4 regions of the Bradyrhizobium sp. BEA-2-5 genome follow, and region 2 is predicted to be linked to each of the others. Evidence: predicted binding sites of a transcription regulator. Region 2 holds the regulator's gene; each other region holds the start of a gene.
What was found. Region 2 encodes PhoB, which activates phosphate uptake and scavenging genes when phosphate is short. Its sites were predicted from a motif close to TGTCATNNANCTGTCAT; they were not measured.
Positions count from the first base shown of each region.

Region 1: a site for PhoB is predicted at 3,006-3,022, ahead of RX327_RS22950 (phospholipase C). Genes of this name have one in related genera too.
Region 3: a site for PhoB is predicted at 3,915-3,931, ahead of RX327_RS23625 (OprO/OprP family phosphate-selective porin). Genes of this name have one in related genera too.
Region 4: a site for PhoB is predicted at 6,227-6,243, ahead of ugpB (sn-glycerol-3-phosphate ABC transporter substrate-binding protein UgpB). Genes of this name have one in related genera too.

Region 1 covers NZ_CP136629.1:4,887,992-4,895,398, reverse strand. Annotated here, with positions in the region: gene RX327_RS22960 (alpha/beta fold hydrolase) at 1-676, shown strand, start outside; gene RX327_RS22955 (DUF1254 domain-containing protein) at 1,158-2,585, shown strand; gene RX327_RS22950 (phospholipase C) at 3,099-4,745, shown strand; gene RX327_RS22945 (cytochrome-c peroxidase) at 4,855-6,186, shown strand; gene RX327_RS22940 (aldo/keto reductase) at 6,259-7,044, shown strand; gene RX327_RS22935 (hypothetical protein) at 7,252-7,407, shown strand, end outside.
Region 2 covers NZ_CP136629.1:981,896-989,302, forward strand. Annotated here, with positions in the region: gene pstS (phosphate ABC transporter substrate-binding protein PstS) at 1-157, shown strand, start outside; gene pstC (phosphate ABC transporter permease subunit PstC) at 387-1,376, shown strand; gene pstA (phosphate ABC transporter permease PstA) at 1,381-2,229, shown strand; gene pstB (phosphate ABC transporter ATP-binding protein PstB) at 2,226-3,044, shown strand; gene phoU (phosphate signaling complex protein PhoU) at 3,151-3,867, shown strand; gene phoB (phosphate regulon transcriptional regulator PhoB) at 3,997-4,707, shown strand; gene RX327_RS04485 (IS110 family transposase) at 4,751-5,692, opposite strand; gene RX327_RS04490 (GcrA family cell cycle regulator) at 6,040-6,552, opposite strand; gene RX327_RS04495 (aspartate aminotransferase family protein) at 7,039-7,407, shown strand, end outside.
Region 3 covers NZ_CP136629.1:5,022,753-5,030,159, forward strand. Annotated here, with positions in the region: gene RX327_RS23610 (alpha/beta hydrolase) at 1-770, shown strand, start outside; gene RX327_RS23615 (replication-associated recombination protein A) at 957-2,291, opposite strand; partial or broken gene RX327_RS23620 (DegQ family serine endoprotease) at 2,288-3,647, opposite strand; gene RX327_RS23625 (OprO/OprP family phosphate-selective porin) at 3,989-5,587, shown strand; gene RX327_RS23630 (helix-turn-helix domain-containing protein) at 5,915-6,292, opposite strand; gene RX327_RS23635 (zinc-binding alcohol dehydrogenase family protein) at 6,410-7,407, shown strand, end outside.
Region 4 covers NZ_CP136629.1:115,732-123,138, reverse strand. Annotated here, with positions in the region: gene RX327_RS00550 (cytochrome P460 family protein) at 1-273, opposite strand, end outside; gene RX327_RS00545 (DUF6665 family protein) at 547-894, shown strand; gene RX327_RS00540 (DUF1150 domain-containing protein) at 967-1,236, opposite strand; gene RX327_RS00535 (Hsp20 family protein) at 1,287-1,712, opposite strand; gene RX327_RS00530 (sn-glycerol-3-phosphate import ATP-binding protein UgpC) at 1,883-2,965, opposite strand; partial or broken gene ugpE (sn-glycerol-3-phosphate ABC transporter permease UgpE) at 2,968-3,813, opposite strand; gene ugpA (sn-glycerol-3-phosphate ABC transporter permease UgpA) at 3,813-4,694, opposite strand; gene ugpB (sn-glycerol-3-phosphate ABC transporter substrate-binding protein UgpB) at 4,858-6,171, opposite strand; gene RX327_RS00510 (CaiB/BaiF CoA-transferase family protein) at 6,462-7,407, opposite strand, start outside.

The DNA.
Region 1 (7,407 bases), 3.9 Mb from region 2:
GCAGGCGCGCGCCGCCGACGACATCCTGGCCGTGCTCGATCACATCGGCGCGCCGAAGGCGCATATCGTCGGCCTGTCGATGGGCGGCTTTGCGACGCTGCATTTCGGCTTGCGTCACCCTGATCGGGCGCTGTCGCTGTGCATCGGTGGCTGTGGCTACGGCGCCGAGCTCGACAAGCGCGAAACGTTTCGCGCCGAGGCCGACGTGATCGCGAACATGATCCGCAAGGACGGCATGCCGGCCTTCGCCGAGCGCTACGCCTACGGGCCGACCCGGGTGCAGTACGAGAACAAGGACCCCCGCGGCCACGCCGAGTTCAAGACCATGCTGGCCGAGCATTCGGCGGTGGGATCGGCCAACACCCAGCAGGGCGTGCAGAAGGAGCGTCCCTCGCTCTACACGCTGGTCGACGAGATGAAGCGCATCAATGTGCCGACGCTAATCATCACCGGCGACGAGGATTGGCCGTGCCTGCTGCCCGGCATCCTGATGAAGCAGAGCATCCCCTCGGCCGCGCTCGCGGTGATGCCGAACTGCGGCCACGCCATCAACATCGAGGAACCCGACGAATACAACCGGATCGTCGGCGATTTTCTGTCGCAGGTCGAAAGCGGCCGCTGGCCACAGCGCGATCCGCGCGCGGTAAGTGCCTCGATTACGGGAATGAAGGATTAGGCCCAGGACTCATCCGGACTCATTAAGGCGCAGTCTGATTGCCCTTAGTTGAACGAAGCCAAGGTAGTCGGCGGCAAGCCAGTCGTGGTGCGTAGCAGCCCGACGACGTTGTTTGATCCTGTTGAAGTAGATTGGATCGCTGCGATTGCTGTTCGGCGGGCGCCCGCGCCCCTTTCTGCGTCGCAAGCTCGCCGGCCGAACGCAACGCTGCTGGCATGGCCCCTGGTTCGGCGTTGATGAGCGGAAGCGGACGTCAACCCATCGACAATCACCGCAGCCATTCCTGAAGGGTGACAATTGCAAGATGCAGTTGAAAGCCACCGTTGATCTAAATCAATTCAGATGGCGAAATGTCTGCGGCAGGCTGTGTCGCGTGGGCCGGTGTCGTGCTCAGGCCCCGGCCGGTGGCGCGCGCTGCCGTCCGTCATATTGGAAAGGGAGTGTTTGATGCAAAGGCGATCGAACTCTGAGCCCGCAGACCGTGACGAAGCGCGATTTTCTGCGGTCTGCCGCGTTGGCGGCGATTACGGCAACTGCCAGCAGTTCAACCTGGGCGCAGTCCGAGCGTCCGGGATTCTTCAAGGCCAAGGACATTGCCGAGGCCGGCTTCATCTATGGCCTGCCGATCGTGATGTCCTATGGTGTGATGTACGAGTACGCCGTGGACAAGTCGTCAGGGCAGTACAAGGCGCCGTTCAATACGCTGGTCAACGAGGCCCGCGTTTACACCTACGAAGATACCGCCGTCGTCACGCCCAACAGTGACACGCCGTATTCGTTTGCATGGCTGGACTTGCGGGCCGAGCCCATCGTCTTTTCGGTGCCGGCGGTCGATCCCAAGCGCTACTATTCGCTGCAGTTGATCGACCTTAATACGTATAATTTTGGCTATGTCGGTTCGCGCGCGACGGGCAGCGATGCGGGAAGTTATCTGGTCGCCGGCCCGCGATGGACCGGCGCGACACCGGCCGGCATCAAGAAGGTGTTCCGGTCGACGAGCGATTTCTGCCTGGCACTTTTCCGGACCCAGCTGTTCGACCCGGCCGATATTGAGGCCGTCAAGAAGGTTCAGGCCGGCTACAAGGCGCAGCCGCTTTCCAGCTTCCTGAATCGGCCCGCGCCGTCGCCGGCGTCGGCGCCGTCTTTCCCCAAATTCGAGAAGGATCTCGTCCGCACCGAGTTCTTCGAATATCTGGACTTCGCGCTTCAATTCGCGCCGGCGCTGCCGGAGGAACGCTGGATCCGGGAGCAACTGGCACGGATCGGCGTGGGGCCAGGGAAGACCTTCGATTTCCGCAGCCTGTCGCTGGAAGACAAGGCCGAGATTTTGCTTGGCATGAAGGAGGGCGAGCGCAAGGTCAGCGAGACCGTGGCGAGCCTCGGCAAGGACATCAATGGCTGGCGCGTCAGCTCGGCGTTCGGTGACGCGGCATTCTTTCACGGCGACTGGCTCTTGCGCGCGGCAGCCGCGAAGGCCGGCATCTATGGCAACGACGCGGTGGAGGCCATGTATCCCCTGGGCAAAGTGGACGCCGATGGCAAGGAACTCGACTGCTCGAAGTCGAGCTACACACTGACCTTCCCGGCGGGACAACTGCCACCGGTGAACTCCTTCTGGTCGGTGACGATGTATGACGGCAAGAGCCAACTCCTGGTCAAGAACCCGATCAGCCGCTACCTCATCAACTCGCCGATGTTGCCGCACATGAAGCGCGGCTCTGACGGTTCGCTGACGATCTACGTCCAGAGCAAGTCTCCGGGAGCGGACAAGGAGGCAAACTGGCTGCCGGCGCCGGATGGCCCGATCTATGTGGTGATGCGACTGTACTGGCCGAAAACCACGCCGCCATCGATTCTGCCGGCAGGCGAAGGGGCGTGGAAACCTCCCGGCTTTATGCGCGTGTCCTAGCAACCGGTCTCACATCCGCCGCGTGCGCCGAGCCGAAGCGCCGCCCGCCACAAGACCAGGCATCCGCGCTTTTCGGGACAACATTCCCGGAAGGCGCGGATTTATTTTCGGGCGTGAGCAGCCGCGATTGCCGGCAGCGCACAACTAGTTCACGCGATTGCTGACCGCTGCCGTCATCTTCAGCGCGATCCCTTCAATTCCAAGTCTTCTGATCCAAGCCTTCTGACCGAAGCCTTCTGACCGAAGCCGCGTCCACGGATAGCCGCTCGTGTCAGAGGCGTGACGTCTGCCATGCGCGCAAAGATTGATCCCCCGACGCTCGCTGCAACCGACGCAAACATCGGCGCACATCATCGTTCGTCGCATTCATTCGATCGACACAGCGCTGTCATCGGCGATGGATAACTTGTCGCAGGTCGACGTCATAAATCCTTCAAAAATAAAAGGGGCACTACGGTGAAAGCCAAATTTCTTTCGACGGTCGGAGTTTGTCTGGTTGCTGCCGCTGCGGTGATGTGCAGCGCCGCCGCCCAGGACGACAACAAGGGCAATAACGGCCACGATCATCATCCGCACGACATCCACACCCAAACGCCGATCAAGCATCTTGTCGTCATCTTCAACGAGAACCGCTCGTTCGATCACTACTTCGCAACCTACCCGGTTGCGACCAACCCGACCGGCTCGATTCCGTTCACGGCGAAGCCGCATACGCCGAAGGTCAACAATCTCGCCAGCGCCAATCTGTTGACCAATAACCCGAACAACAACCCGGCCAATGGCACCGGCGCGACCAATCCGTTCCGCCTCGACCGCACCCAGGCCAACACCAAGTCGCAGAACCACGCCTATACGCCCGAGCAGCAGGCGGTCGACAACGGCAAGGAAGACCTGTTTCCGAAATTCACCGGTCGCGGCACCGCCGGCGGCGTCGGCGCTTTCGGCACCAACGGGCAGGTGATGGGTTATTTCGACGGCAACACCGTCACCGCGTTCTGGAATTACGCCCAGAACTTCGCGATGAGCGACAACAGCTGGACCGACACCTTTGGTCCGTCGACGCCCGGCGCGCTCGAGGTGGTTTCCGGCCAGACCAACGGCGCACAGAACATCGTCGGTTCGTCGTCGTCGATCGCCGACGGCCAGGGCGGCCTGACGCTGATCGGCGATACCGATCCTGCCTATGATGCCTGCTCGAGCACGACCAGCCAGGTCCTGATGACCAGCAAGAACATCGGCGATCTGCTCAATGCCCAGCAGATCAGCTGGGGCAGTTTCATGGGCGGCTTCGACCTGACGCTCAAGAACAGCAACGGCACCACCAACTGCGGCCGCAGCACGTTCTCGAGCAACGTCAACGGCACCGTCGTGGACTACATCCCGCACCACGCCTGGTTCCAGTACTACAAGTCGACCGCCAACCCGACCCATGCGCGGCCGAGCTCGGTGAATGCGGTCGGTCACACCTATGTGCCCGGCAGCAAGACGCTCGATCCGGCCAATCATGCCTACGATCTCGAGGACTTCTATGCTTCGGTGAAGGCCGGCAACTTCCCGGCCGTCTCCTACATCAAGATGCCGGCCTATCAGGACGGTCATCCCGGCAACTCCGATCCGCTCGATGAGCAGGCCGGCAATGTCGAGCTGATCAACTTCCTGCAGAAGCAGAAGGAGTGGGGCGAGACCGCCGTCATCATCACCTATGACGACTCCGACGGCTGGTACGACCACCAGTACCTTGCGCCGATCAGCGCTTCGTATGATCCGACCGCCGACCAGGTCAACGGTCCCGGCCAGTGTGGCCGCGGTATCGGCAAGCAGACGCAGCCGAATGGCCTCAACGGCCAGCCGGTGAACGGCCGCTGCGGTCCCGGTACGCGCGTCCCGTTCCTGGTGATCTCGCCCTTCGCCAAGCGGAATTACGTCAGCCACACCCGCATTTCGCAGGCCTCCGTCGTGCGCTTCATCGAGGACAACTGGCTGCATGGCCAGCGTCTCGGCGGCGGCTCGTTCGACGACAACGTCGAATCGATCGCCGACATGTTCGACTTCGAGCGTGGCCACGGCCAGGACCACGAGTATCGGCAGGACACGCTGTTCCTCGATCCGACCGCCGGCACCGTCATCGTCAGCGCGCCGGATGATCACCATCACCACTAACGCCCTTCGGTTCTGATCCAATCAGAACCGAAGCTTTGCCCTGACGCGTTCTGCTCGCGCGAACTGGTCTCCGGTTCGCGCGAAAACGCTTAACGACACTGGATCTGACATGAACGGCCGCACCTTGTGGCTTCTCGGCGCCGGCCTGCTGTGCATGGCGGGCACTGTTGCGGCCGTCGAGACGCAGGGACTTCCGGGGACCAATCCGCACCCGGTGCAGCTCAGGCGTCCGCCGGCCGCTCCGCTGTCCGCCATGGCGCAGCTCGGCCAGAAGATCTTCTTCGACGCGTTGCTGTCCTCGTCGGGCGCATTGTCATGCGCGTCCTGTCACAGTCCGGACCACGCCTACGGGCCACCCAATGACGGGCCGGTGATGCTCGGCGGGCCCGCGCAATCCCGGCAAGGGACCCGCGCCGTGCCGGGCCTGACCTATCTCGAGCGGCAGCCGAATTTCAGCATCGGGCCGGAAAAGGACGATGACGACAATGTCGTCGACTTCGCGCAACTGGCCGCGCTCGGCCAGCAGGCCCCGCGCGCCAAAAAAGTTGCGACCGGGACCGCCGCGTCGGCGGTCAACATCGTGCCGCAGGGCGGACTGTTCTGGGACGGCCGCGCCGATACGCTGCAGGACCAGGCGATATTCCCGCTGCTCGATCCCAACGAGATGGACGGCGGCAGCATCGAAATCGTGGCGCAGAAGCTGCGCCAGGCGAGCTACGCGCCGCGCTTCGCCGAGCTGTTCGGTGCCGGTGTCTTCGACAATACGCGGCTGCTGGTCGCGGAGGCGATGTTTGCCGTCGCGCGCTATCAGGTGGAGGAGCCGAGCTTCCATCCCTACACCAGCAAGTTCGATTACTGGCTGGAAGGCAAGGCGCGATTGAACGAGAGCGAGCTGCGCGGCCTGCAATTGTTCAACGATCCGGACAAGGCCAATTGCGGCGGCTGCCATACGTCGCAGCCGACCCGGGACGGTCTGCCGCCGCTGTTCACCGATCACCAATATGAGGCGCTCGGCGCGCCGCGCAACGCCGCGCTCGCCGGCAACCGCGATCCCGATCATTTCGATCTCGGGGTCTGCGGTCCGTACCGCACCGACATTGCCGAGCAGACGCAATATTGCGGGATGTTTCTGACGCCGACCTTGCGCAACACGGCGACGCGTCGCGTGTTCTTCCACAACGGGGTCTTCACCAGCCTCGAGCAGGTGCTCGACTTCTATAACTTCCGCGATACCAATCCGGAGAAGGTGTTTCCGCGCGGCGCCGACGGCGCGGTGCGCAAATACGATGACCTGCCGGAAAAATATCACGGCAATGTCGACGTCAGCGATCCGCCGTTCGAGCGCCATCCCGGCGACACGCCGGCGATGACGGCGCAGGACGAGGCCGACATAATCGCCTTCCTGAAGACGCTGACCGATGGCTACCAGCCGGAGCGATGAGACGTCGCGACGTTCCATCGCGGAACCGAACCGTGAGTTGGCAGGGCTTCGTCATGCGCGCATAATGGGCGCATGAATGTCGTCGAAGGCAACGGTGCCAGAATCCCGGCGATCGGGCTCGGGACCTGGGAGCTGAGCGGCAGGCCTGCCGCGCGCGTGGTCGAGCAGGCGCTACGGCTCGGCTATCGTCACATCGACACCGCGCAGGTCTACGACAATGAGCGCGAGGTCGGCGACGGCTTGCGCGCCTCCGGCGTGCGCCGCGACGACGTCTTCCTCACCACCAAGGTCTGGACCAACCATTTCATGGCGAAGGATCTCGAGCGGTCGGCGAAGGAGAGCCTGGCGCGGCTGCGCCTGACCGAGGTCGATCTGTTGCTGCTGCACTGGCCCAATTCCCACGTGCCGCTGGCGGAGACGCTGGGCGCGCTGTCGCATGCCAGGCAGATGGGACTGACCCGCCACATCGGCGTCTCCAATTTCACGGTGGCGCTGATCGAGCAGGCGGTCGCGGCATGTCCCGAGCCGCTCGCCTGCGACCAGGTCGAGTACCATCCTTACCTACACCAGGCCGACGTGATCGAGGCCTGTCGGCGCCACGGCATGGCGTTCGTCGCCTATAGCCCGATCGCGAAGGGACGGGTCAAGGGCGACCGCGCGCTGGCGCGGATCGGCGACCGCTATCGCAAGAGCGCTGCCCAGGTCTGCCTGCGCTGGCTGGTGCAGCAGAATGTCGCTGCGATCCCGCGCACCTCGCGCGTCGAGCGCCTGTCGGAAAACATCGACATCTTCGATTTCGAGCTGTCGGAAGACGACATGCGCGAGATCTCGGCGATCGGGAGAGCTGACGCGCGATGACGGGCCCCGCGACGCATGGGGTCTTTGCCTGAGCATCAAGGTCTTGGGAAGCATCAAGTCTTGGAAAAATGGCTGGGTCCTGATCCGGATCATGCTAATGCCCCGCTGGCCGATTGCGGCTTTGGACCGAATGGGGATTGAGGCAGGCGGGTTCCGGCCGGTATTGTAGCCCGGCGGGGAGAGACGTCACTGATGTGATCGAGTGGGATGAAGTTTCGGCCAAACGCGGATCTGATGGCGTCGGTGTTCGTGCACCTGATGCTGCTTGCGCTGATTTTCCTGTATTCGGAGGTCCATCAGTTCGATCCCGTCGCCGCTGACACGGTGCCGGTCGAGATCGTGACGCCGCAGGAGGTCGCCAAG
Region 2 (7,407 bases):
TGCGACCGACAAGGCGGCGTCCCAGGAAGCCATCAAGTTCTTCAAGTGGGCGTTCGAGAAGGGCGACAAGGCGGCCGAAGAGCTCGACTACATCCCGATGCCGGACTCGGTCGTCAAGCTGATCGAGAAGACCTGGTCGTCGGACATCAAGAGCTAAGTCCGACGCTGCGACAGGACCTGTGCCGACTCGATCGAGGCACAGGTCGAGCGACCAAGACCCGGTCTCCATCACCGCGGCAACAAGCGCGGGATCGAGGCCGGGGTTCGCGCCTCAAGGGGCGTGGCTGGAACGACGACGCCCGGCCAAATGCGTCAGTGAAGATCGCTTCGGGGCGTAGCGGTTTGCGTGGCTTTTGCATACTAAAGAGGGGATTGGCGTGGCAGACATGGCTGTTCAGAGCGATGTGATGGAAGCCGCGGGACCGTATGATCGCGCCAAGGCCTTGGGCGCGTTCAAGCTCGGTGACATCACCTTCTACTGGATCACGCGGCTTTCCGCGATCTCGGTGCTGCTGATCCTCGGCGGCATCATCATTTCGCTGATCGTGGGCGCCCTCCCGGCGATCAAGGAATACGGCCTGTCGTTCCTGTGGACGCAGCGCTGGGCCCCTTCGGCCGATCCGCCCGTGCTCGGCGCGCTCGGGCCGATGTACGGCACGCTCGTCACCTCCTTCATCGCGATGCTGATCGCCATTCCCGTCGGGCTTGGCATCGCGATCTTCCTCACCGAGCTCTGTCCGCAATGGCTGCGCCGCCCGATCGGCATGGCGATCGAGCTGCTCGCCGGCATTCCCTCGATCATCTACGGCATGTGGGGCTTCTTCGTGCTGGGCCCGTTCCTGGCCAACACCTTCCAGCCCTTCATGATCAAGGTGTTCGACGGCGTGCCCGTGCTCGGCGCGATCTTCGCAGGTCCCCCGTCCTATCTCAGCCTGTTCAATGCCGCGCTGATCCTCGCCATCATGGTGCTGCCCTTCATCACTTCGATCTCGGTCGACGTGTTCAAGACGGTGCCGCCGGTGCTGAAGGAAGCCGCCTACGGCGTCGGCTGCACCACGTGGGAAGTCGTGCGCAGCGTGGTGATCCCGTATACCCGCGTCGGCATCATCGGCGGCGTCATGCTGGCGCTGGGCCGCGCGCTCGGCGAGACGATGGCGGTGACTTTCATCATCGGCAATTCGTTCCGCATCTCCTCGTCGATCTTCGCTCCGGGCACCACGATCTCGGCGGCGATCGCATCCGAGTTCGCCGAGAGCGACGGCCTGCACCAGTCCGGCCTGATCCTGCTCGGCCTGCTCCTGTTCGTGCTGACGTTCTTCGTGCTCGCAGCCGCGCGGCTGATGCTGATGCGCCTGGAAACCAAGGCCGGAAAGTGAAGCCATGAACCCGATCTATAATTCGCGCCGCCGCCGCTGGGACATCGTCATCCGCGGCCTCTGCATCGGCGCCGCGCTGTTCGGCGTCACCTGGCTGGCCCTGATCCTGATCACGCTGCTCTATAACGGCCTTGCCGGCCTCAGCGTGCAGCTGTTCACCCAGAACACGCCGCCGCCCGGATCGACCGAGGGCGGCCTGCGCAACGCCATCGTCGGCTCGGTGATCATGACCGTGATCGGCGTCGGCATTGGCGCGCCGCTCGGCATGTTCGCCGGCACCTATCTCGCCGAGTACGGCCGCAACGACAAGCTGACCTCAGTGATCCGCTTCATCAACGACATCCTCTTGTCGGCGCCCTCGATCATCATCGGCCTGTTCATCTACGGTGCGGTCGTGGTTCCGATGCGAGGCTTCTCGGCCATCGCCGGCGCGCTGGCGCTCGCCGTGATCGTGATCCCGGTGGTGGTGCGCACCACGGAGGACATGCTGCTGCTGGTGCCGAACCCGCTGCGTGAGGCGGCCTCCGCGCTCGGTCTGCCGCGTTCGCTGGTGATCAAGCGCATCGCCTACCGTGCGGCGCGCTCGGGCCTCATCACCGGCGTGCTGCTGGCCACGGCTCGCGTCGCGGGCGAGACCGCGCCGCTGCTGTTTACGGCGCTGTCGAACCAATTCTTCAGCCTCGGCCTGGACAAGACGATGGCCAACCTGCCGGTGACCATCAACAACTTCGTGCAGAGCCCCTACGCCTACTGGAAGCAACTCGCCTGGAGCGGCGCGCTGCTGATCACATTCACCGTGCTCGCGTTGAATATCGGCGCGCGTATCCTTGGTGCCGAAAGGGCCGCAAAATGACCGAGCTTTCTGTCTCCACGACTGCCGCGGGCCACGTTCCCCAGGTTCCGCTGCCGGAAGCGCCGCCGAAGGTCACCGCGCGCAACCTCAATTTCTACTACGGTGAGCACCATGCGCTGAAGAACATCAATCTGGCGCTGGGCACCAATCGCGTCACGGCCTTCATCGGCCCGTCCGGCTGCGGCAAGTCGACCCTGCTGCGCATCTTCAACCGGATGTACGACCTCTACCCGGGCCAGCGCGCCACCGGCCAGCTGTTGCTCGACCACACCAACATGCTCGACCCCAAGCTCGACCTCAATCTGCTGCGCGCACGGGTCGGCATGGTGTTCCAGAAGCCGACCCCGTTCCCGATGACGATCTACGAGAACATCGCCTTCGGCATCCGCCTCTACGAGAAGATCTCGAAGTCCGAGATGGACGGTCGCGTGGAGAAGGCGCTGCGCGGCGGCGCGCTGTGGAACGAGGTCAAGGACAAGCTCAACGCCTCCGGCCTGTCGCTCTCCGGCGGCCAGCAGCAGCGCCTCTGCATTGCCCGCACCGTCGCGGTGCGGCCCGAGGTGATCCTGTTCGACGAGCCGTGCTCGGCGCTCGACCCGATCTCGACCGCCAAGGTCGAGGAGCTGATCCAGGAATTGTCCGAGAACTACACGATCGCGATCGTCACCCATAACATGCAGCAGGCGGCGCGCGTCTCCGACAAGACCGCCTTCATGTATCTCGGCGAGTTGATCGAGTTCGACGACACCAGCAAGATCTTCACGTCGCCGAGCGACCGGCGCACGCAGGATTACATCACCGGCCGGTTCGGCTGACCGGCGCATGATCCGGAAAAGTGGCAACCGGTTTTCCGATCAGGTCATGCTAAAATTCAGGACACGAAACCATGATCCCCGGGACCATGGTTGAGGGAGACAAGCCATGGGTTCTGAACATACCGCAAAGGCTTTCGATACCGACCTCCAGGAACTCACGCGCCTGGTCGCCGAGATGGGCGGCATCGCCGAGCGCATGATCGTCGATTCCGTCGACGCGCTGATCCGCCGCGACGTCACGCTCGGTCAGCGCGTCGTCGCCGCCGACATCGAGATCGACAATCTGCAGCGCAACATCGAGGAGCGCGCCGTGCTCACCATCGCCCGCCGCCAGCCGATGGCCGTCGATCTGCGCGAGATCGTCGGGGCCATGCGCGTTGCGACCGACCTCGAGCGGATCGGCGATCTCGCCAAGAACATGGGCAAGCGTGTCGCCGCGCTGGAGACCGACTTCCACCCGCTCAAGCTGTTCCGCGGCCTGGAGCACATGACCGACCTCGTGCAGCAGCAGGTCAAGTCGGTGCTGGACGCCTATGCCGCGCACGATCTGCCGGCGGCGATGGCGGTGTGGAAGGGCGACGAGGAAGTCGACGCCATCTGCACCTCGCTGTTCCGCGAACTCCTCACCTACATGATGGAGGATCCGCGCAACATCTCGTTCTGCATCCATCTGATGTTCTGTGCCAAGAACATCGAGCGGATCGGCGACCACGCCACCAACATCGCCGAGACCGTGTTCTACATGATCGAGGGCCAGGCGATCACCGACAAGCGGCCGAAGGGCGACATGACGACCTTCGCCACGACGGTGCCGGGCAGCTGAGGCTTGATCGGCAAGCGCGGAACCGGATTGTCCTTCGACAACTCGTTTCCGCGGGGACTATGCTCAAGGAAGTAAGCGTTTCGGTTTGCGTCTGGGCAACGGATCACCACAGAGAAAGAACTTAAACCGATGAGCGCACGCATTCTGGTAGTCGAAGACGAGGAAGCGCTGACGACGCTGTTGCGCTACAATCTCGATGCGGAAGGCTATGACGTCGAGACGGTGATGCGCGGCGATGATGCCGACACCCGCCTCAAGGAGCACATTCCCGATCTGATCGTGCTCGACTGGATGCTGCCGGGCCTGTCGGGCATCGAGCTGTGCCGGCGGCTGCGCACCCGTCCCGAAACCAAGCAGCTGCCGATCATTATGCTGACCGCGCGCGGCGAGGAAAGCGAGCGGGTGCGGGGACTTGCGACCGGTGCCGACGACTACATCGTCAAGCCGTTCTCGGTGCCGGAGCTGCTGGCCCGCGTGAAGGGCCTGCTCAGGCGCGCCAGCCCCGAGCGGCTCGCCACCGTGCTCGCCTATGGCGATATCGAGCTCGACCGCGACAAGCGCCGCGTGGCGCGTTCGGGCCGGCCGATCGATCTCGGCCCGACCGAATACCGTCTGCTGGAGTTCTTCCTGGAGCATCCCGGCCGCGTGTTCTCGCGCGAGCAGCTGCTCGACAGCGTCTGGGGCCGTGACATCTACATCGACGAGCGCACTGTCGACGTCCACATCGGCCGCCTGCGCAAGCTGCTCAATCTCGGCCGCGAGCAGGATCCGATCCGCACCGTCCGTGGCGCCGGTTATGCGCTGGACGATCGGTTTGCGAAGGCGGAGCCGCAGCCGTAACGGCCACAACTAGTGCGCAATTGCGCACGGGAGCCGGCAACTGTTATGTCGGCTTGGTCTGCAGGTAGGGCTTTCTGTCGCGCATCATGGCGTTGAGGACCGTTAGGAGCTTCCTGGCGACGGCAATGAGAGCGAGCTTGGCTGGTTTGCCGACCTGTCGCAGCCGCGCGTAGAAGGCCTTGAATGGATCGGCCCGACGAACCGCGTTCAGAGCCGCCATATAGAGGGCGTCACGAACGCGCTTTCGGCCGCCGGCGATCTTGCGTTTTCCACGGAAGGCGCCGCTGTCGACGTTGAAGGGGGCAAGGCCCGCGAGCGCGGCGATCTGCTTCGCTCCAACATGTCCAAGTTCCGGCATCTTCGCGATCAGCTGCATGCAAGCCACGGGACCCACGCCCGGCAGTGAGCGCATCAACCGCGCATCGTCCGCGATCTCCGGCTCGGCCTTGGTCAATGCGTTGATATCGGCCTCGATCTCGGCGATCTCGCCGTCGAGAACCTCAATGAGCCGACTGATCCGTTCGGCCATGGCGCGGTCGTCGGCCTCGCTGCGCCGGTTCTTCTCCTGCGCGCGCATGAGAACCAGTTGGTCCCGCCGTTTTGCAAGCCCTGCCAAAGCGTTGCGGGCGGGATTGGCGGCCCGCTCGGTTGCCGGCTGCATGACCCGGCCAAAGGCCGCCAGCATCCGTGCATCGATCGGATCGGTTTTGGCAAGTTGGCCGCTGGCCCGCGCAAAATCGCGAGCTCGAGCCGGATTGATCCGAGCGAAGCGGACACCGGCCTGGCTTAGGGCCTCGCGAAGCGCGAGGTCATAGGCGCCCGTGGCCTCGAAGACGACCAGCGCATCGCATCGCCAACGCGCCACCTGCTGTGTGATGGCCTGTGCCGCGTTGGCGATGCGCCTGGACACGCCGTCAGCTTCATCAAAGATATCGAGATGCTTCTTGGAGACGTCGATTCCGACATAACGAGGGGGTATGATCACGGTGCCTGTCCCTGTGATGCGAGGTCTGTTGGCGCAGCCTCGTGCAACTGTTCAGGTTGGTAATGGAACGGGCGGGAGGCCGAGCCGGCTCACGGCGTCAAGCGCCAAGGACCCAACGGCTTCCCGCCCAACCCATCCTGACAGACTTCCAAGACACAGGGACCCATAACCACGAATGGGCGTTGTTAGAGAGCCGTCTGGCCGCTTGCCGATTGCGCCGGCCGCGGCGTATGGGTCCCGGCATGCGCCGGGACGACGCTGGGCATATAGCCGAGCTACGTCACACAAAAAAATCCCCGCTTTCGCGGGGATTTGTTTTTGAGTTCTTCCGACGTTTTCCCGAGTGCTCACTTGATCTGCGGTTTCGCCGACGGCCGGCGGCGATCGGCGGCGGGCTGGTAGGCCACGCGCGAATGCTGGGCGCAGTAGGGCAGGCCGGAGAGCGCCTTGCCGCCGCAGAAGAAGAAATCCGGGCTCGATGGATCGCCGACCGGCCAGTGGCAGGTCGCCTCGTTCAGCTCCAGCAGTGACAGCCGCTGGCTCATCGGCACCACGTTGTCGTAGGTGACGGGTTCGGCCTCGACCTCGACCTCGAAGGCCTGCGCCAGCGCGGTGTTGCCGCGGGCAACGGGGCGGGTCACCCGCATCATGTGCTGCGCGGGGCGCGCCTTGCGCGGCCGGGGCGCTGCCGACGAAGGGCTCTTGGCGCGGCCGGACAAGCCGAGCCGGTGCACTTTGCCGATCACGGCATTGCGGGTCACATTGCCGAGCTCCGCCGCGATCTGGCTGGCCGAAAGTCCGGCCTCCCAGAGCTTTTTCAGCTGCTCGACGCGATCATCGGACCAGGTCAAAACCGTCATTGCATTCTTCCCTTCGCGTAGCGCCGGCCAATCGTTGGAGCGGCGCTGCGAGCCAATCTGGACAAATATCCCTGCGGCCAGAATCCCTTAGCCCTCGCCGGGCACGGTGTTGCGCCCGAACGTTTACGCGAGACACGAAGGCTACTTAGAGGGTCCAGTACCGCTGCACGAGATGTCGTATCTGACAGTCCAAACGCTACAATATGGCGTGACTCCCGCGCAAGAGTCCGCCGACTCGCGTCCACATGTTCCCACACAGTTAAGCAGTTCGATGAGGGTTTTCCACCGCACCGGAATGCTCCGGATTGCGCTCGTTTCGCATTGCAGGAAGGCCACTTCGTGGCGATTGACACTTACTGACCGCAGCATAGAATGCCCGCCACGTGCCGCCCGCAAAGGCGGCCGTTTTGTTTTCCGAAGCTGGCCGTTGCTGCGCTGGCGTCAAGGCGCGCGGCAATTGTCGGCTTCAAACCGTCAGTGATCGCCATGACCAACGCTGCCACGTCGCATCTGCTCCCCGTCTTCGCCAGGGTCGATCTCGGCTTCGAGCGCGGTGAGGGCGCCTGGCTGATCGCGACCAATGGCGATCGCTATCTCGATTTCACTTCCGGCGTGGCGGTGAATGCGCTCGGCCATGCGCATCCCACGCTGGTCAAGGCGTTGCAGGAGCAGGCGACGAAGCTCTGGCACATGTCGAACCTGTTCCAGAGCCCGGACGGCGAGAAGCTCGCGGCGCGTCTGTGCAATGAAAGTTTTGCCGACTTCGTATTCTTCTGCAATTCCGGTGCCGAGGCGCTGGAAGGCGTGATCAAGCTGGTGCGCCACCATCACTTCTCCAAGGGGCATCCTGAGCGC
Region 3 (7,407 bases), 4.0 Mb from region 2:
CCTATCAGGGCGTCAAGGTCGAGCGCGACCTCAAATACGGCCCCGCCGACCGCCATCTGCTCGACGTGTTCACGCCGGAGACGGCGGCGCCCGCACGACCCGTGCTGATCTACATCCATGGCGGCGGCCTCATTGCGGGCAACAAGCGCGCGCCCGGCAGCCCGTTCTACGACAACATCATGCTGTGGGCGGTGAAGAACGGCTTCGTCGGCGTCAATGCCACCTATCGCTTGGCGCCGGCCTTTCCATGGCCGGCAGGCGCGGAGGACATGGGTGCGCTCGTGCAGTGGGTTGCGGAAAACATCGCCTCCCGCGGCGGCGAGCCCGGGCGCATCTTCCTGATGGGCCAGTCGGCCGGCGCGATCCATGTCGCGAGCTATGTCTCGCATCCAGAATTTCACAAGGTGAAGGGCGGCGGCCTTGCCGGCGCGATCATGGTGTCGGGCATCTATGATCTGACGGCCTCGCCGGCCGGCGACGCCGAGCTCGCCTATTACGGCTCCGACCCCTCGCGCTATGCCGAGCGCTCCTCGCTGCAAGGCCTGGTCGGAAGCCCGATCCCGTTCCTGATCACCGCGGCCGAGCTCGACCCGCCGCGCTTCGTCGAGCAGTTCGAGCTCATGAAGCAGGCCAGCTGCAAGCGGCCAAGCGGCTGCGCGCGCAGCTTCATGCTGCCGCAGCACAGCCACATGTCGGAGGTCTATGCCATCAACACGCCGGACACGCGGCTGACGGACGAGATCCTGGAATTCGCAAAGAGCGTGAAGTGACGCGCCAGAGCAATACGAAGTTATGGGCTGTTGCAGCGCGCGCTGCCAAAATATCGAAAACAACCCCATGCAAAGCAGCCGGCGGCGGCCGGCGTTGCATCAAGCAACTTGACACGTCGGGCAACTCAGGGATACTCTTCTAATATTCCGAAATTATACAAGTGTTGCTCGCCCAAATCTCTTGCTCTAGCTCCCGCCCCGTTCCTTGCGCAGCCGCTGCCAGTAATCCAGCCGCTTGCGGATCTCGCGCTCGAAGCCGCGGTCGGGTGGATCGTAGAAGGTCTGGCGGCCGAGAGCCTCCGGGAAGTAGTCCTGGCCGGAGAAGGCGTCGGGGGCGTCGTGGTCGTATTCGTACGCTGCACCGTAGCCTTCCGACTTCATCAGCTTGGTCGGGGAATTGAGGATGTGCTTCGGCGGCAGCAGCGAGCCGGCCTGCTTGGCGACCTGCATCGCCGTGCCGAAGGCGGCGTAGACCGCGTTCGATTTCGGCGCGGTGGCGAGATAGACGACGGCCTGCGCGATCGCGAGTTCGCCTTCGGGATGGCCGAGGAAGTCGAAGGCATCCTTGGCGGCATTGGCGATGACGAGCGCCTGCGGATCGGCCAGCCCGATGTCCTCGACCGCCATGCGCACGACACGACGGGCCAGGAACAGCGGATCCTCACCGGCATCGAGCATGCGGGCGAGGTAATACAGCGCGGCATCGGGATCGGAGCCGCGCACCGACTTATGCAGCGCAGAAATCAGGTTGTAATGGCCGTCGGCCGACTTGTCGTAGATCGGCGCGCGGCGCTGCAGGATGTCCTGCAACTGCGCGGCATTGAAAATCTCGTCCGCCCGCGCCGAACGCCATACCTCTTCGGCAAGCGTCAGCGAGGCGCGGCCGTCGCCGTCGGCCATGCGCACCAGCACCGCGCGCGCCTCCGCATCCAGCGGCAGCTTCCTGCCCTCGACCGCCTCGGCATGCGCGAACAGCTTTTCGATCGCGGCGGCATCGAGCGAACGAAACACCAGCACGCGCGCGCGGGACAGGAGCGCCGCGTTGAGCTCGAAGGACGGGTTCTCGGTGGTGGCGCCGACCATGACCACCGTGCCGTCTTCCATCACGGGCAGAAAGGAATCCTGCTGGGCGCGGTTGAAGCGATGCACCTCGTCCACGAAGAGCAGCGTGCCCTTGCCCATCTCGCGGCGGGCGCGCGCGGCATCGAAAGCCTTCTTGAGATCGGCGACGCCGGAGAACACCGCGGAGATCTGTTCAAAATGCAGATCGGTGGCATCCGCCAGCAGCCGCGCCACCGTTGTCTTGCCGGTGCCCGGCGGGCCCCAGAACACCAGCGAGCCGAGCGTGCGCGTTTCCAGCATGCGCGTCAGCGCACCGTCGGGGCCGAGGATATGGTCCTGACCGACGACCTCCGACAGCGCGCGCGGCCGCAGCCGGTCCGGCAGCGGATGCGGCGCCTCGTGGTCGAGCCCCGCCGCGGCAAAGAGATTGCTGGCTTCGTGCGGTCGCTTCGGACTCATCCGCCCAACGTGACGTTGATCTGCTGGCCGCCGCGCACCAGCGTGATGCGCCAGATCCGCGACCGCTCGCCTGCGGCCTTCTCGAGATCGCCGGTCTTGCGCAATCTTCTGGTTGTTGACGGCCAGGATGATGTCGCCTTTCTGGAAGCCGACATTGGCGGCGGTGCCGTCATCGGCCAGCTCGGTCACCACGACGCCCTCGGCGCCCGCGTCGAGATGCAGCTCATCGGCCAGCGCCGGCGAGATATTGGCGACCCTGGCGCCCTGGAACGGCGAGCGCGCAGTCAGCACGATCTCGTCGCGATTGGTATCGGGCGCGGTCTCCAGCGCCACGGTCAGCTTGACCGGCTTGCTGCCGCGCTGCACGTCGATCTGCGCGGTGCCGCCGAGCGGACGGGTTGCGAAACGGTAGTCGAAGGCGTTGGGATCATCGATCGGCGTGCCGTCGATCCCGATGATCAGGTCGGAGAGCTTGAGCCCGGCCTTCGCCGCCGGGCTGTTCGGCGCGACATTGGCGACCAGCGCGCCGCTCGGCAGCTTCAGTCCCAGCGTCTCCGCGATCTCCGGAGTCACCGCCTGCAATTTTGCCCCGAGCCACGGGCGCTTCACTGCCTTGCCGCCGCTCTTGGCTGATGCGACGACGACGCGCACCATGTTGGCGGGAATCGCAAAGCCGATGCCCTGCGAGCCGCCGGAGCGCGAATAGATCGCGGTGTTGATACCGGCGAGCTTGCCGCTCATGTCGACCAGCGCGCCGCCGGAATTGCCGGGATTGATCGGCGCATCGGTCTGGATGAAGAACTGGTAGTCGGTGATGCCGACTTGCGTGCGTGCCAGCGCCGAGATGATGCCGTGGGTCACGGTCTGGCCGACACCGAAGGGATTGCCGATCGCCAGCACGACGTCGCCGACCTGAAGCTGGTCGGAGTTGGCGAAGTCGAGCGTTGCGAATTTTTCCTTGTTGGTGTTCTTCAGCCGCAGCACCGCAAGGTCGGTGCGGCTATCCTTCAGCAGGATCTCGGCCTCGAACTCGCGCTTGTCCGACAGCGACACCTTCACTTGGTCCGCCCCTTCGATGACGTGGACGTTGGTGACCACGAGACCGGAGGCATCGACGATGACGCCGGAGCCGAGCGAGCGCTGCATCTGCTCGGGCTGCTGACCCGGCACGCCGAAGAAGCGGCGGAAGATCGGGTCGTCCAGCAGCGGATTGCGGTTCTGCACCACCTTGGCGGCATAGACGTTGACGACCGCGGGCTGCACCCGTTGCACGATCGGCGCATAGGACAGCCGCAGCTCGGCCGGCGATGACGGGACGCGGCGGTCCTGCGCCGCGGCTGCGGAAAGATTCGCCATGAAGGCCAACGTGCACAGAGCGGATACGGCAGCAAAGCGGACAGGTCGGAGCATTCTCACCTCTCGTGGAAACGCCGGAATATAGGCGTGTTCGCCGGGCAATTGAAGGGCGCCCGGCCGGATAACTGGCCCCCCGCCGGACCGGTGCACAACCCGCGGCAGCCGCGTTGAAGCGCGCCGCCAAGCTTCTATGATGGCTGTCATCTCACTGCGCCGCTCCGCTTGTTGCCTGCGGACCACAAGCGGAACTGCGATGCCCGGAAGCACTGTCGTGCGTCAGTCACGATACGCTCCTAGGACCGTTCAGTGAGTGGGGACTTCAAACACAACAGGGGTGCACGATGAGTGCGACAAAAGTTGGTGCAATCGCCATCGGCCTGGCAGGGGCGCTCGCCGCCTCGCCGGCCTATTCACAATCGGCCGGAGGCGGCAGCGATGCGGAGATCGCGCTGCTGAAGCAGCAGTTGAAGATGCTGGAGCAGAAGCTCGACAGACTGCAGAAGCAGACCAACGCCAATACCGCAACCGCCGCCAGCGCAAATGCCAATGCGAAGGCGGCGGATGCCAAGGCCGCGCGGGTGGCGAGCGCCAACGCCGCGATCCCGGTGAAAGGCCCGGTCGCGCCGTCCGGCGTCGTCGTGACGATGCCGAACAACCGCCCGACGATCTGCACCGCCGACCAGGCCAATTGCGTCGCCATCACCAGCCGCCTGCATTGGGATGTCGGCGGCTATGACTATCGTCCCAACACCGCGGCCACCGTGCCGCAGAAGCTCGACAGCGGCCAGAACGTCCGACGCGCGCGCATCGGGGTCGCCGGTAAGTTCTTCAACGACTGGAACTTCGCGCTGGTCTACGATTTCGGCGGCTCCTCCGACGGATTTGGCGGCGCCGCGCCAGGATCGTTGCCGGGCGGCGGCCTCTCCGGCGTCGAGAACGCCTATGTCAGCTACACCGGCCTGAAGCCGTTCGGCGGCAAGATGGCGATCGAGGCCGGCATCATGGATCTGCCATACACGCTCGACGAAGCGACGAGCTCAAACGACATCATGTTCATGGAACGCGCCTCACCCGGTGTGATCGCGACCAACATCGCCGCCGGCGACTTCCGCTCCGCGGCCGGTGCGCGCTGGTTCAACGACCAGCTCTGGATCGGCGGCTATGTCACGGGACCAACGTCGGGCGCCATCCACTCCGCATCCTCCGCCTCGCCGGCCGGCACGTCCGAGCAGTATGGCGGCGTCATCCGCGTCGCCGGCAATCCGATCAGCGGCAAGAACTATTCGGTACACATCGGCGCCGATGCGGAATGGCTGGTGCAGCCGCCGCGCAACCAGCTCACGCAGGCGCAGACGCTCACGCTCAGCGACCGGCCCGAGCTGCGCATCGATCCGACCACGCTGATCTCGACCGGTGCGATCGCCAACGTCTCCGGCGCGCAGGTCTACGGCGTCGAGGCGGCAGCGACCTATGGCCCGTTCATCGCGCAGGGCGAATATTACTGGTTCAATGTCGACCGCTCGGCGAACACGGGGCTGCCGCCATTCGGCGCGCCGAGCCTGAAATTCGACGGCGGTTACGCGCAGGTCGGCTACGTGCTGACCGGCGAGAACCACGCCTACAACCCGGCGACAGCCTCCTACAGCGGTATCAAGCCGCATGATCCGTTCTCGCTCGCCGGCGGCGGCTGGGGCGCCTGGGAAATCGCCGGCCGCGTCAGCACGATGGACCTCAACGATCAGATCGCGCAGGCGGTCGGCATCGCGGGCGGACGGCAGACCGTCTACACCGCCGCGCTGAACTGGTACGTCAACAACAACGTCCGCTTCATGCTGAACTATCTGCACGGCGATATCGCCAAGCAGGCCTCGGCGACCTCGGCTGCGGATGTCGGCTCGAAGTTCGACGCGGTCGCGATGCGCACGCAGTTCGCGTTCTGAGCTGATCGGAGCGGCCGTCAAGACCAACGGCCGGGAGCGACACCGCTCCCGGCCGTTACGCGCCGCCGAAATATCGAAAACAACCCATGCAAAGGAGCCGGCGGCAAAAGAACTTTGTCGTCCCGGACAAGCGCAGCGAAGCGGAGCGCTGATCCGGGACCCATAACCACAGGATCTGGTTTGACGAAGACTCGTGGTCGCTCGCCCGCGCCGCAACCGCTCCCTGGGGTTATGGGTCCCGGCCTACGCCGGGACGACACCGAACTTTTCATTTGCGAGTGACCTGCCCCTCGGCGCGTGGCCGGCCTGATTCAATTCAAACTTGAGCTACGCCGCGCGCTTCTTCTTCACGACGACCTCGGGCGCCGGTGCGCAGGACAGCCGCTCCTGATGGCCCTCGCCCCAGGCTTTCAGAATATCGATCACGGGGCGCAGGCTCTCGCCGAGTTCGGAAAGCGTGTATTCCACGCGCGGCGGCACCTCGGCATAGACCTTGCGGATGACCAGCTTGTCCTCCTCCAGCGCGCGCAGCTGCTTCGTGAGCATGCGCTGGGTGATGCCGGGCATCCGGCGGCGCAATTCGCCGAAGCGCTGGGTGCCGCTCTGGAGGTGGTAGAGGATCACGCCCTTCCACTTGCCGTCGATCAGGTCCAGCGTCGCCTCGACAGAGCAGCCGGGACGACGGGCAAAATTGCGCCGCTTCATGCGTGTTTTCCCAATAGTATCCAAACAGGGACTATATCCCCGAATTTACAGTACTTGCCAAATGGACGCCAGCGCGACAGTTAATCCGCAGGCAATCGCCCACCACGGAGACAAGCCATGAAGGCCGTCGGCTACAAAAAATCGCTTCCGATCGAGGATGCGGATTCACTGATCGATTTCGAGACCGCCAAGCCCGAACCCAAAGGGCGCGACATCCGCGTCGCCGTGAAGGCGATCTCGGCCAATCCGGTCGATTACAAGGTGCGCAAGCGCGCAGCTCCGCCCGAGGGCGAGACGAAGATCCTCGGCTATGACGCGGCCGGCGTGGTCGATGCCGTCGGGCCCGACGTGACTCTCTTCAAGCCGGGCGACGAGGTGTTCTACGCCGGCTCGATCCTGCGCCAGGGCACCAACGCCGAATTCCACCTGGTCGACGAGCGCATCGTCGGCAACAAGCCGAAGAGCCTGTCGTTCGCGCAGGCCGCCGCTCTCCCCCTCACGTCCATCACCGCCTGGGAATTGCTGTTCGACCGGCTCGGCGCGGTGCCCGGCAAGAGCGTCGATCCGCGCACGCTCCTGATCACGGGCGGCGCCGGCGGCGTCGGCTCGATCCTGATCCAACTTGCCCGCCGCCTCACCGGGCTGACCGTACTTGCCACCGCGACGCGGCCGGAGTCGCAGAAATGGTGCCTCGATCTCGGCGCTCATGCGGTGATCGACCACGGCAAGCCGATGAAGGAGCAGATCGAGAAGCTGAAGCTGCCGCCGGTCGGGCTGGTGGCCAGCCTGACCTTCACCGACCAGCACTACAAGGCGATTGCGGAGTTCATGGCCCCGCAGGGAAGGTTCGGCCTGATCGACGATCCCCCGGAATTTGCCATGAGCACGTTCAAGGGCAAGGCCATCTCGGTGCACTGGGAATCGATGTTCACGCGCTCCTCGTTCCAGACGCCAGACATGATCGCGCAGCATCATCTGCTCAATGATGTCGCCGACCTCATCGACAAGGGCGTTTTGCGCACCACGCTCGACCAGACCTTCGGCACGATCAACGCCGCCAACCTCAAGCGCGCCCATGCGCTCTTGGAGAGCGGCAAGTCGCGCGGCAAGATCGT
Region 4 (7,407 bases), 870 kb from region 2:
CATCTTGGCGCCGTCCGGGAACGGCTTGCCATTGCCGGGTATGCCTTCCCGGAAGGCGCCGATCATCGCCGGATTGCCCAGGATCGCGGCGATGACGCCTTCGTTCTCGCTGATCGCGATCACGGGCCAGTCCTCGTATCCCCTGAACTCGGAGAACGCGAGACCATTGGGCACTTGCAGGCTGTATTTGTCCTGCGCGGAAATCGCGACGCCGGTCGCGAGGACGGAAATCGACACTGAAGCAACGAGATTGATCAGCGAGCTCTTCTGCATGGTCGCATCTCCTTCAATCGATTTGGCGGCGAATAATTCTTGCTGGAAATTCCCCTGTCGCAGTGCTTCTCGCGGGAACTTATCACAGCACGGAAATGCACAGAGCGAAATCGAGCCGCGGCCATGGTCCGCTGCCCAAGGCTGCGCAATGAATTGCTCAAGTTGAGCGAGCTTTCGCTTGGCGGTCGAAGACACGAGCACTTATTGACAACCAGCCGATGACGCCGGAAGACGGACGCGCGCAACATTGCGTGTGCGAACCAGGGATGACTGATGTCCCGCGATTTTCGCCTTGATAGCGTTCCCGTCGACGTTCTCGCTTACGAGCTCTCCGAGGAGAGGGCGAGTGCGCTCGGCCGCATGGGTCGCGCGCTGGAACAGGAGCTCGCCAAGCTGCGCGAGTTCGATGCCGCCCATCCGCGCGATGAAGCATCGACGTCAACACGACAGGCACGGCGCCTCCTGGTGCGGGAGGCAGGCCATGCGCTCTGGATGTTCGTGGTGCAGCGGGAGGCCTGCGGGCTGCGCAACAACCGCATGCTGATGCGCGACTACAACGTCCCCGGCGAGGTGCAGCTCAGCATGGGCCCGATGCTCGCCACATCGACGCAATCGCCATAAAAAATGCGCGGGCCGCCTCGGTGTCGAGGCCTGCCCGCGCATTGAATTCGCGGATGCTAATTCAACCCTGCGTCAGTGCACGCTGACCGCTTGCAGCTCGTTGCTCCAGGCGTTGGCGACGGCGGCTTCGCGGCTGTCGGTCAGCATGATCGGCGTGCCGTCGGCGGCGTGGAGCGCGAACAGCTTGAGGCCCGGCGCGATTTTCGGCGCCTCGGGAAACAGGTCCGGCACGTCCTCGGAACGGATCTGCTTCACATAGGCGATATGGCCTTCGCCCAGATGGGCCAGCGCTTCCGGCGTGACGCTCTCGGATTCGATGGTGGTGGTACTCAGTTCACTCATGGTCTCGACTCCTCTGGAACACTAAGCGGTCGAGTCCGCTACTCGTTCCATTATTCGTGCTCATTGATAGCGATTGTCTTAACGATCCTCTCCGGTTCTGGCCGGGCCAGATCGATCGACAACAGCCCGTTCTTCAGATCCGCACCCAGCACCAGCATCCCCTCCGCCAGCACGAAGGTGCGCTGGAAGTGGCGCGCGGCGATGCCGCGATGGATGTATTGCCGGGTCTTGTCGTCCTGCTGCCGCCCGCGGATCACGAGCTGGTTTTCCTCAATGGTTACATCGAGTTGGTCGCGCGTGAATCCGGCAACCGCCAGCGTGATGCGCAAGCGCTCGGGCTGGCCGTCCGATCCGCCGCACCTCTCGATATTGTAGGGAGGGTAGCCGTCGGCGCCTTTGACGACGCGGTCGAGCACGCGCTCGATCTCGTCGAAGCCCAAAAGGAACGGACTGGACAACGATGGAACACGAGACATTACAAAGTCCTCTCGAAGCGACTTTGAGGGGCCCTTGCGGCGCCCCATGCAACCGGCGGGCCGTCCGGCCTCCGGTCAGTGAGGGATATGGGGGCGATCTGGATAGCGTTCAAGCAGCCCCGAAACCAGCCTAAACGCCCGCAACATGGGGGTAAATTCTTCCCGATCGGTTACTCCCCGACGCGCTTGCGGCCGTCGGCGGTATAAAGATGCAGCTTGTCACGGGGGGCGACGGCCCGGATCCGCTCGCCGATGGCTGGACCCGAGACGCCGGGAACCCGGACGATCACCTCGCCCGGCGGCAGCTCGCCCGGATTGGCGGCAACGCCCTGCTCCTCGCGCTGGCGGCTGCCATAGACGAAGGTTTCGGCGCCGACGCGCTCGATCGCCTCGACCGTGAGCGGCAAGGCGACGCCGCCGGATCCGGTCTCGCTCGAGATCACGAAATCCTCCGGCCGGATCCCGACAATGCCGGCGCCGTCGGCGCCCGTGATCTGGGACTTCAGCTCGTCCGCGCGCAGCGGCATCAGATTCATCGGCGGCGCGCCGATGAAGGAGGCGACGAAAGTCGTCGCCGGCTTCTCGTAGATCGCGAGGGGATTGCCGACCTGCTCGACCTGGCCGCCGTTCATCACGACGAGAATGTCGGCGAGCGTCATCGCCTCGAGCTGGTCGTGGGTGACGTAGATCGACGTGGTGTTGAGCCGGCGCTGCAATTTGCGGATCTCGACGCGCATCGCGATGCGCAGCTTGGCGTCGAGATTGGAGAGCGGCTCGTCGAACAGAAACACCTTGGGCTGGCGCACGATGGCGCGGCCCATGGCGACGCGCTGGCGCTGGCCGCCCGAGAGCTGGCGCGGCTTGCGCTCCAGCATCGATGTGAGCTCGAGGATGCGCGCGGCTTCGTCGACGCGGGTCCTGATCTCCGCCTCCGCCATGCCGCGGTTGCGCAGGCCGTAGGCCATGTTGTTGTAGACGCTCATATGCGGATAGAGCGCGTAGTTCTGGAACACCATCGCGATGTCGCGATCGGCGGGCTCGATCTGGTTGACGATTCGGCCGCCGATGTCGATCTCGCCGCCGGTGACCGTTTCGAGTCCCGCGACCATGCGCAGCAGCGTGGACTTGCCGCAGCCGGAGGGGCCGACCAGCACGCAGAACTGTCCGTCGCCGACATCGACGTCGACGCCCTTGATGGCCTCGAAGCCGCCGGGATAGGTCTTGCGGACGTTGCGCAGGGTGACGTTAGCCATGACTTTTCCGTCTCGACCAGTCCGCGCACGAACAGCTTCTGCATGACGACGACGACGAACACCGGCGGCAGCATGGCCAGCACGGCGGTCGCCATCACGATCGGCCATTCGGTCAGCGCGTCGGTGGTGGTGATCATCTTGCGGATGCCGATCTGGATGGTCTGCATGTCGTCGCGCGTGGTGATCAGCAGCGGCCAGAGATATTGGTTCCAGCCGAGGATGAACAGGATCACGAACAGCGCCGCCATGTTGGTGCGCGACAGCGGCAGCAGCGTATCCCAGAAGAAGCGGAAGGGACCTGCGCCGTCGATGCGTGAGGCCTCCAGCAGCTCATCCGGCACCGTCATGAAGAACTGGCGAAACAGCAGCGTCGCGGTCGCCGAGGCGATCAGCGGCAGCGACAGGCCGGCATAGCTGTCGAGCATGTGCAGATCGGCGACGATCTTGTAGGTCGGATAGATGCGGACCTCGACCGGCAGCATCAGGGTGATGAAGATCAGCCAGAAGATCGGCATCCGGAACGGAAAGCGGAAATAGACGATCGCATAGGCCGAGATTATCGAGATCGCGATCTTGCCGACGGCGATCAGCAGCGCCATCACCAGCGAGTTCAGCATCATGTTGCCGACCGGCTCGCGGGTCGAGCCGCTCGTGCCGACGAAGATCGTCTGGTAGTAGGTCTCGAGGAAATGGCCGCCCGGCAGCAGCGACATCTGGCCGTTGGCGATCACCGCGTTGTCCTGGGTGGAGGCGATGAAGGCGAGATAGACCGGGAAGGCGACAATCGCGATCCCGATCCACAGGATGATGTGGGCGACGTAGCGCCGGAAGCCCTCTTCCTCGACCATCAGTAGGTCACCTTGCGTTCGACGAAGCGGAACTGGATGCCCGTCAGCACGATGACCATGATCATCAGGATCACCGACTGTGCCGCCGAGCTGCCGAGATTTCCGCCGAGCAGGCCGTCGGTATAGACCTTGTAGACCAGCGTCTCGGTCGACTTGCCGGGGCCGCCACGGGTCATGGTGTCGATGATGCCGAACGTGTCGAAGAAGGCGTAGACGATGTTGACGACCAGGAGGAAGAAGATGGTCGGCGACAGCAGCGGGAAGGTCACGGTCCAGAACCGCCGCATCGGCCGCGCGCCGTCGATCGCGGCGGCCTCGAGCACGCTTCTGGGGATGCTCTGGAGGCCGGCGAGGAAGAACAGGAAATTGTAGGAGATCTGCTTCCAGGCGGCGGCGAGGATGATCAGCGCCGCGGCCTGGTCGCCGTCGAGCAGCGGATTCCAGTCGATGCCGAGGGCCCGCAGATAGCGCGAGAGCACGCCCAGTGAGGGATGCAGCATGAAGATCCAGAGCACGCCGACGACCGGCGGCGCCACCGCATAGGGCCAGATCAGCAGCGTGCGGTAGAGCATCGAGCCGCGCAGCGGCTTGTCCGCCATCACCGCGAGCAGCAGCGCAAACGACAGCGACGACACCGCGATCGCGAACGAGAAGAAGAAGGTGCGCAGGATCGCCTCGAAATAGGCGGGCTCCCTAAACAGGTCGATATAGTTCTCGAACCAGACGAAGCTGGTCGAGAGGCCGAACGCGTCCTGGAGCAGGAAGGACTGGATCACCGCCTGCAAGGCCGGCCAGTAGAAGAAAATCAGGACGATCGCGAGCTGCGGCGCAACCAGCGCGTAGGGCAACAGCTTCGATTGGAAAATCGCTTGCTTTTGCATGGGTTCGGAAGAAGGGCGGGCCGCGGATGCGGCCTGCCGGTTGATGGCCCTAAAGCGCGATGAGATGAGGTTGGATCGTCATCGCGCCTTAGCTTGTCGTCTGGGCATGATCTTTTCGGAAAACCGCTTCGCACCTTTTTGGATCAAGCCCGAAGGCATCATGTCAGCGGACGGCGGTCTTTTCGAACTGCCGCAGCATGGTGTTGCCGCGCTCGACGGCCGCATCCAGCGCCTGCTTGGCGGTCTTCTTGCCGGCCAGCGCCTGCTCGATCTCTTCCGCCCAGACGTCGCGGAGCTGCACCATGTTGCCAAGGCGCAGGCCGCGGGAGTTCTCGGTCGGCTCCTTGTTGGTCAGCTCGAGCAGCGGGGTCTCGAGATAGGGCTGGTCCTTGTAGAAGCCCTCGGCCTTGGCCTTCTCATAGGCCGCCTTGGTGATCGGCAGATAGCCCGACGATTTGTGGATGTAGACCTGACGATCGGTGTCCGAGAGGAAGGTCAGGAATTTCGCGATGCCCTTGTATTCGTCGGCCGACTTGCCGCCCATGATCCAGAGCGAGGCGCCGCCGATGATCGAGTTCTGCGGCGCGCCCTTCACGTCGGGATAATAGGGCATCGGCACCGCGGTGAAGGCGAACTTGGCCTGCGCCTTGACGTTGCCGAAGAACGCCGACGAAGTCAGGTAGAGCGGGCATTCGCCCGAGGTGAAGCGGCCTTCGCCGGTGTTGGTGCGGCCGGCGTAGTCGTAGGTCTTGTCCTTCTGGAGCTCGACCAGATTCTCGAGATGCTTGACCTGCAGCGGTCCGTTGAAGGAGAGCACGGTGTCGAAGCCGTCGAGGCCGTTGGCCTTGGTCGCCAGCGGCACGTTGTGCCAGGCGGAGAGCTGTTCGAGATTGACCCAGGTGACCCAGGAGTTCGAGAAGCCGCAGGTCGCGTGGCCGGCCGCCTTCAGCTTCTTGGCGGCGTCGAACACTTCGGGCCAAGTCTTCGGGATCTCGACATTCGCTTTCTTCAGCTCGTCGAGGTTGACCCACATCACGGTCGACGACGAGTTGAAGGGGAAGGACAGCATCTCGCCCTTCGAGGTCGAATAGTAGCCGGTGATCGCGGGCAGATAGGCCTTCGGATCGAACTTCTCGCCGGTCTCGGCCATCAGCTTGTAGACCGGCTTCACGGCGCCGGTCGCGGCCATCATGGTGGCGGTGCCGACCTCGAACACCTGCATGATGTGTGGCGCGTTGCCGGCGCGGAACGCCGCGATGCCGGCGTTCATCGTGTCGGCGTAGTTGCCCTTGTAGGTCGGGATCACCTTGTAGTCGCTCTGCGCGGCGTTGAAGTCGCTGGCGAGCTTGACGATGACGTCGTTGTTGGCACCGGTCATCGCGTGCCACCACTGGATTTCGGTCACAGCGAACGCGGGCGACGCGAATGCGAGCGTGGCAGCGGCTGCCGCGGCAGCGCCTAGTCGTCGAAAGAACATCAAAACCCCTCCCAATTGGAACGTCGTCTTTCGTTGCGCGCGTTATCAGCGCCGGATGACGTTCAAATGACCGTATAAACGAAAGTCATGGTAGGGGGGAAGCCGAAGCGAAGGGAAGCGGTAAAAAAGGCGAAGACCGCAGCCGCATCCGTGCGGTGCAACGCCGGCCGCGACGTTGCACCGCAGTGTTGATGCGTCGGCCGGTTCGATACGGGCCGACGCTCCGGCTTTGTTCTGACGCGAACCGGTGCCCATCCCGCATCACGTGCGGGACAGGCTCGAAAACGCCTTTAGCGCTTACGCTGAGGACCGCAGACCACGCCCTTTTCAACCAGGCCGTCGATCTCGGCCTTGGAGTAGCCGAACTCGCCGAGCACCTCCGCCGCGTGCTGGCTGAATTTCGGCGGCAGGCGGCGCAGGCTCGGCTTTGAGCGATCGAGCCGGATCGGTGAGGCGACGCCCTTGTACCAGTCCTTCTCGATAATATCGCCGCGCGCGATCGTGTGCGGGTTGGTCAACGCCTGGTCGATCTTCTGCACGGGGCCGGCGGGCAGGCCCGCGGCGAGCAGGCGATTGCACAGCGGCTCGGCCTCGTGCTGGCTGAACACGGCGGCAAGCTCGGCACGCAGCGCCTCGCGATTGGCGATACGGTCCTTGTTGCGGGCAAAGCGCGGGTCGGTGCCGAGCTCGGGCTTGCCGATCTCCTTGGCGAGCTTGCGGAAGGTGCCGTCATTGCCGACGCCGATGAAGATGTTGTCGGTCTTGGTCGGGAAGATTGCGTAGGGCACGAGGTTCGGGTGCTCGTTGCCGGTGAGGCTCGGCGGCTTGCCATGCATGAAATAGTTCGCGGTGTGCGGATGCATGATGGCAAGGCCGGTCTCGTATAGCGTCGTCTCCAGGAATTGGCCCTTGCCGGAGCGCTGCCGCTCCGAAAGCGCCATCAGGATGCCGATCGCCGCATAAAGGCCGGTGGTGATGTCGACCAGCGGCACGCCGATCCGCATCGGCCCGCTCTCGGGCGAGCCGGTCGCCGCGATCATGCCGGTCATGGCCTGGATGATGGCGTCATAGCCGGGGTTGCCGCCGCGCGGGCCGTCGGCGCCGAAGCCGCAGATCCGGCAATGCACGAGGCGCGGGAATTTTTCGCGCAAGGTCTCGTTGCCGATGCCCCATTTCTCCAGCGTGCCCGGCTTGAAATTCTCGATCAGGACGTCGGCCGTCTCCAGCATCTTGAGC